Regions from separate parts of the Streptomyces sp. NPDC050997 genome, predicted to be linked through region 1. Evidence: riboswitches for the same ligand, from Rfam matches in the RefSeq annotation. Region 1 holds a riboswitch; each other region holds the start of a gene.

Region 1 (2,258 bases):
TCCGCGATCTCCGCCATCGGCGGACGCTCCTCCGTGTCCACCGAGTAGGTGCGTGGCTCGAAGCCGTTCCCGCTCCGTTCGAACTGGGTGAGGGCGGGCCGGATGAGGTGGCCGCGGGCCAGCCGGAGCTGGGCCGTGCGGTAGATCGCGGCGGACATCCGGCCCAGCGCCTGTCCGTCCTGGTGACGGTGCAGGCGCACGCCGACGTCGACCTGGGCGAGGGCGTCGAGGCCCACCAGGTGCAGGGCGTCGACCAGCATCCCCAGCTCGACGCCGTACCCGACGGGGAACGGCAGCTGTTCGAGGAGGGAGCGCCGGGCCGCGTACTCGCCGCCCAGCGGCTGTACGAATCCGGCCAGCTGCGGCCAGTGCATGTTCAGCAGCGGGCGGGCCATCAGTTCGGTGACCCGGCCACCCTGGCCGGCCGCGCCGCCCAGCGGACGGTCGTACATGCCCTTGACCAGGTCGACCCCGGGGTCGGTGAGCAGCGGGCCCACGATCCCGGAGACGAAGTCGGAGGAGAACTCCTTCAGGTCCGCGTCGATGAAGCACACGATGTCGCCGCCGGTGACCAGGAGCGAGCGCCACAGCACCTCGCCCTTGCCGGGGACGGTCGGGACGCGGGGCAGTATGTCGTCGCGGTGGACGACCCTCGCCCCGGCCGCGGCGGCCACCTCGGACGTGCGGTCGGTCGATCCCGAGTCCACGACGACGATCTCGTCGACGAGCGGGACCTGCCGCATGAGGTCATGACGGATCACGGCGACGATGTCACCGACCGTCTCCTCCTCGTTCAGTGCCGGCAGCACCACGCTCACCGACTGGCCCGTGGCGCGTTTCGCTGCCATGATCTTGTGGAGCGGGCGATCGGTCTTCGACCAGGAGCGGGTGCTCAGCCAGCGCTCGACTTCGTTCAGCACAGTGCGCGGCTCCTCTGCGTTCTCTCGGCGAGCTGCGATCCATAATCCCGTACGGGACAAGGGATCCGTCTCGCGGTTCGGACGGCTGTCTCAACTGTCCTGGCCTTCGGTTACAGTCTTGGACAAGGCTGATGACCATCGCATGTCGCGGGTCGTCGACTCGTTTCACCGATCAACAACTTCATACCGCTCATCCAGAGGGGCAGAGGGATACGGCCCGTTGAAGCCCCGGCAACCCTCCAGTCGGTTCTCGTCACCAGCGAGGCTCCCGACTAGGGAAGGTGCCAAATCCGTCTCACGGCGAAGTGCGTCGTGGGGAAGATGAGGAGAAAGGGCCTCGCCTCCATGGCTGTGCAGACTGCTGCAAGCACCACGAACACCGTAGACCTCGGCCCCGCCGCCGCGCTGAGCTGCCGCGAATGCGGTCACCGCGTGCCCCTCGGCCCGGTCTTCGCGTGCGAGGAGTGTTTCGGCCCGCTCGAGATCGCTTACGACTTCTCCGCCTACGACGCCGAGGAGCTCCGCAAGCAGATCGAGGCGGGACCCGCGAACATCTGGCGTTACGCCCCGCTGCTGCCCGTCCCGGCGGACGTGGCGGACAAGCCCAACATCAACCCCGGCTGGACCAAGCTCGTCAAGGCCGACAATCTGGCCCGTGAGCTGGGCGTCGACGCCGGCAAGCTCTTCGTCAAGGACGACTCCGGCAACCCGACACACTCCTTCAAGGACCGGGTCGTCGCCCAGGCCATCGAGGCCGCCCGCGTCTTCGGCTTCACCACCCTCTCCTGCTCCTCCACCGGCAACCTCGCCGGTGCGGTGGGCGCCGCCGCGGCCCGGGCCGGCTTCCGTTCCTGCGTGTTCATCCCGCACGACCTGGAGCAGGGCAAGGTCGTCATGGCCGCGGTCTACGGCGGTGAGCTCGTCGGCATCGAGGGCAACTACGACGACGTGAATCGTTTCTGCTCCGAGCTGATCGGCGACCCTGCCGGCGAGGGCTGGGGCTTCGTCAACGTCAACCTGCGGCCGTACTACGCCGAGGGCTCCAAGACGCTGGCGTACGAGATCTGCGAGCAGCTCGGCTGGCAGCTCCCGGACCAGCTGGTCGTACCGATCGCCTCCGGCTCGCAGCTCACGAAGATCGACAAGGGTCTGCAGGAGCTGATCAAGCTCGGGCTCGTCGAGGACAAGCCGTACAAGATCTTCGGTGCGCAGGCCGAGGGCTGCTCGCCGGTGTCCGTCGCCTACAAGGCCGGGCAGGACGTGGTCCGGCCGCAGAAGCCGAACACCATCGCCAAGTCGCTGGCGATCGGCAACCCGGCCGACGGCCCCTACGTGCTC
Region 2 (2,258 bases), on a different contig from region 1:
ATCGTGGGCACCGGCGGCGACCGGGCCAAGACGGTCAACATCTCGACGATGTCCGCCATCGTGATCGCGGGCACCGGGGCGAAGGTCGTCAAGCACGGCAACCGGGCGTCGTCCTCGGCGAGCGGGTCCTCCGACGTGCTGGAGAAGCTCGGCATCAACCTGGACCTGTCGCCCGAGGGCGTGGCTCGGGTGGTGGAGGAGGCCGGGATCACCTTCTGCTTCGCGGCCAGGTTCCACCCCTCGATGCGGTTCGTCGGCGGGGTCCGGCGGGATCTGGGGATTCCGACGTCGTTCAACCTGCTCGGTCCGCTGACCAACCCCGCCCGGGTCACCGCCTCGGCGATCGGCTGCTTCGACACCCGGATGGCGGGGCTCATCGCCGGCGTGCTGGCCGAGCGCGGCTCGTCCGCGCTGGTGTTCCGCGGCGACGACGGTCTCGACGAGCTGACCACCACGGCCACCTCCCGGGTGTGGATCGTGCGCGACGGCAAGGTCACCGAGGAGTCCTTCGACCCGCGGCACGTCGGCCTCGAACTGGTGCCGGTGCAAGCGCTGAGAGGCGCCGACCCCTCCTACAACGCCGAGGTCGCCCGCCGCCTCCTGGACGGTGAGCACGGGCCCGTACGGGACGCGGTCGTGCTGAACTCGGCGGCGGCGCTGGTGGCGCTGGAGCCGACCGGGGCGCCGCTGACGGAGCAGATCCGGGCCGGGATGGAAAAGGCGGCGCACTCCATCGACTCCGGCGCGGCCAAGCGGACGCTGGAGCGCTGGGCGGCGGCCAGCAACGCGTGACGACGACGTGGCGACATCCCGCGATCCGGACACGGGTTGCGGGACCACGATCACGTCACGTACGTTTTTGACCAGGTCATGAGTGACAGTCATGAGGCCCCGGCCGACTGTCCGGCAACCCTCCGTCCGTGGCGGGGTGCCCCGGGTGAAGACCAGGCCGTAGGCAGCGAGGTCTGCGGCAAGCGCGGACCCTCGCACTCTTCTGAGTGAGCACCAGGGGTCCTGGTCGTCGAGGAGACTTCCGTGAGCCGGCGAATGCGATAGGGCCGCAGAGCCCCGCCTCCGCACCCCCTTTTCTCACCTTCACCCACGCTTGAGCCGTACCCGCTCGCGTGGTGATCTCAGCTGCGTCTCACGGGAGTTCGCCATGTCTGTCCCCACCGCTGTCGCCGCCCAGTCCGTTTGTTCCCCGCTGCCCGTTCTGGGGCAGGATGTCACCGTCCCGCTCGTCACCGGTGGCGAGGTCACCTACGCGGCACTCGACTACGCGGCCAGCGCGCCCGCCCTGCAGCGCGTCTGGGACGACGTGGCGGCGTACGCGCCCTACTACGGCAGCGTGCACCGCGGCGCCGGCTACCTGTCCCAGCTCTCCACGGACCTCTTCGAGAACGCCCGCCGGACCGTCGCCGAGTTCCTGGACTGCCGCGCCGACGACCAGCTGATCTTCACCCGGTCCACCACGGACTCGCTCAACCTCCTCGCCGCCGCGCTTCCGGCCGACTGCCAGGTCTTCGTCTTCGAGACCGAGCACCACGCCTCGCTGCTGCCCTGGCAGGACGCCCGGGTCAGCTACCTCGACGCCCCGCGCACCCCCGAGCAGGCGGTGGCCACCCTGGAGCGGGCCCTCGCCGAGCGAGACCCGCACGGCCCGGCCCTGGTGTGCGTGACAGGCGCCTCGAACGTCACCGGAGAGCTGTGGCCGGTACGGGAGCTGGCGGCCGCCGCCCACGCCCACGGCGCCCGGATCGTCCTGGACGCCGCCCAGCTGGCCCCGCACCACCCGGTCTCGGTGCGGGATCTCGACGTCGACTGGATCGCCTTCTCCGGGCACAAGCTGTACGCCCCCTTCGGCTCGGGTGTCCTGGCCGGACGGGCCGACTGGCTGATCGCGGCCGACCCCTACCTCGCGGGCGGCGGCGCCAGCCGCAAGGTCACGCGACGCGAGGACGGGGGAGTGGACGTGGAGTGGCACAAGAGCGCCGCCCGGCACGAGGCCGGTTCGCCCAACGTCATCGGCGCCTACTCCATCGCCGCCGCCTGCAAGGCGCTGACGGAGGCCGGCTTCGACACCCTGGTCGCGCGTGAGCGGCACCTGATCGAGAAGGTCCGCACCGGCCTCGCCGAGGTGCCCGAGGTCCGGGTCCTGTCCCTGTTCGGGGACGACGCCCCCCGGGTCGGCGTGATCTCCTTCGTCGTCGACGGCTGGAACAGCTCCCACTTCGCCGCCGCGCTCTCCGCCGAGTACG
Region 3 (2,258 bases), on a different contig from region 1:
TGAAGGCGGTGCGCAGTGGGGTGTCCGGGTGCCGGGGACGGACGATGTCGTGTCCGCCGCGCTTGGCCACCTCGATCACGGCGTCGCCCCAGACCGCGTTGACTCCACCGCGCTCCGGGAACACCCCGAAGCGGTGCTCGCCGTGGACGGGGGCGCCGTCGACGACCAGTTCCTCGCCGTCGTCGAGGACCACGACGACCCCGTCGGCGCCGGTCGACCAGGCGCCCGGAGCGTCCGGGAAGCGCTGCGGCTCGTCGCCGAGCCAGTGCAGGCCGGTGATGGCGAGGAACCCGTGGGGGTCGGCGAGTCGTGCCTCCTGAGCGGTGTGCCACTCCTGCCAGTCGCGGGTGAACGCGTGCAGGTCTGCGGTGGTGTCCTGGACGGTCATGCGTGCTCCTTCGCTTCCAACGGCTCGGATGCGGCCGTGGCGTAACGGCCGCCGGGGATCGTCGCGAGCATCTCGCGGGTGTACGCGTGGCGGGGTCGGGAGAAGAGCTTCTCGGCGGTCCGCACAATCAACTGCTGTGTCTGGTCGACCAGTTGCTTGCGCTTGGTTGCGTCGGTGGTCGCCGCCTGCTGGGCCAGCGGCGAGTCCAGCGGGCCGGCCGGCAGACGGTAGAAGTTGGCCGGCTTCGTGGAGAACGAGCTGCGCAGGATGTCCGGGTCGGCGCGGGTCACGTTGCCCCACGCGGCATCGACGTGCGTGTCGGCGCGCACGGGTGCGTGCGGACAATGGAGACGCGTGGATGGTGTTGCTCCCGAGGAAGAGCGACACGGTTCACGAGGGGGAGACGTGAAAAGAAAGAATTCTGCCGCGGACGTCAAAACCGGCGGTGAACGTCCTCAGACAGCCGACGGGACGCAGTCAGCCATGACACAGGCAGCTGCTGGTGCGCCGCAGGTCGATGTGGCGTCGGCGGGAGAATCGGGAGAGAGCCGCCGCGATGGAGGGAGTCGAGACGCTGCTGTGCCGCACGCTCATTCCTCCGTGTCCCAGGCCCCTGCCACGGGGCCACGCGCTTGCCAGGTCGGCGACCCGGCCGGGCTTTCACCTGGAGCACCCCACCGCGTCGGAGGGTTGCCGGTCAGCGAGCCAGGGCTTGACGCTGACACTCAATGCCATTTGAAACTTTAGCTATCGCCGCCGTAATCCGTCAACGGTGGGAGGTGAGAGGTGAGTCGGACAATACGCGGCGGCGAATCGCAGGTGCCGGACGATGCCGCGGATTTCCCGGTGCCACGCCGATTGAGGCGGCAGGGGACTGTCAGTGGCCGGTGGCAGGATCACCGGCATGGTCTTTTTACGTACGACTCCGCCGCGGCCTGTAGATGTGACCGCGGTCGTTCCTGAGCTGGCTTCGTTGGCGCGTCCTGCGATTCGGCTGCATCCCCGCCCGGGGTCGCCTTCGGTCAGGGAGAGCTCGGTCGGGGGGCCGTTGCTGTGGCCGGCCGAGGAGCCGTGGCCGCACTGTGAAAGCTCGCACCGGCACTTTGACAGTTGGTTCCGCCAGTCGCCGGCCATAGTGCGCCTTGAGAGACGCATGCGGGCCCGGTGGCACCCTGATTCCGGTGCTTTCGAGCCAACGCCCGAGGAGGAGGCTCTCAAGGAACGGAGCGCCGCGAGACTCGCGGAGCGACTCGCTGTCAGCCCTCCGCCCGCGGAGTGCCCCGTCCCCATGTTGCCCGTGGCCCAGCTGTATCTGCGCGACATATCCCTGTTGCGGCCGCCCGGCCAGGCCGATCTGCTCCAGATTCTCTGGTGCCCCTACGACCACCATCCGGACAACAAGCCGTCGACCGCGCTGTTCTGGCGGTCCGCCGCCGCGGTCGTCGACATCCTCGCCACACCGCCGGAACCGTACGAGGCGAACTATCCGGGCTATGTGCCCGAGCCGTGCGTGCTGGCACCAGAAGCGATCACCGAGTACCCCGACAGCCTCGATCTGAGCCCGGAGATGCGCCTGATGGTGGAGGACCGGAGCAGATGGCAGGCAGCCGGCGTGGGCGTGGACAGCGCCTACGCGGACCATCCGCGGGACTTCTATGACTGTGAGCTGGCTGACGCCCCCGGCTGGAAGGTCGGCGGCTGGCCCCCGTGGGGCCGCACCGACCCGTACCGCCGATACTGCACTGTCTGCGATGTGCAGATGGTCCCGCTGCTGACCATCGCTTCCTTCGAATGGGACGGTGGTGGAGGAAGCAGCTGGACGCCGTGTGAAGACCAGGCCGCCGCCAACGCCGCCCATTGCGCTGCCCAA

What was found. Region 1 has a riboswitch for S-adenosylmethionine ahead of thrC (threonine synthase). Riboswitches for the same ligand answer to the same signal wherever they lie in the genome.
Region 2: it holds a riboswitch for S-adenosylmethionine, as region 1 does, so the genes downstream of both, AB0H86_RS24075 (aminotransferase class V-fold PLP-dependent enzyme) here and thrC (threonine synthase) in region 1, are expected to answer to the same signal.
Region 3: it holds a riboswitch for S-adenosylmethionine, as region 1 does, so the genes downstream of both, AB0H86_RS08985 (putative leader peptide) here and thrC (threonine synthase) in region 1, are expected to answer to the same signal.

What each region holds. Positions count from the first base shown of each region.
Region 1 is NZ_JBFAGK010000020.1:144,075-146,332, forward strand. It holds gene AB0H86_RS34545 (glucosyl-3-phosphoglycerate synthase) at 1-920, opposite strand, end outside; SAM riboswitch class I at 1,108-1,248, shown strand; gene thrC (threonine synthase) at 1,266-2,258, shown strand, end outside.
Region 2 is NZ_JBFAGK010000010.1:270,226-272,483, reverse strand. It holds gene trpD (anthranilate phosphoribosyltransferase) at 1-792, shown strand, start outside; SAM riboswitch class IV at 867-983, shown strand; gene AB0H86_RS24075 (aminotransferase class V-fold PLP-dependent enzyme) at 1,160-2,258, shown strand, end outside.
Region 3 is NZ_JBFAGK010000003.1:511,107-513,364, reverse strand. It holds gene AB0H86_RS08995 (DUF1684 domain-containing protein) at 1-388, opposite strand, end outside; gene AB0H86_RS08990 (hypothetical protein) at 385-717, opposite strand; gene AB0H86_RS08985 (putative leader peptide) at 866-982, opposite strand; SAM riboswitch class IV at 1,012-1,121, opposite strand; gene AB0H86_RS08980 (hypothetical protein) at 1,293-2,258, shown strand, end outside.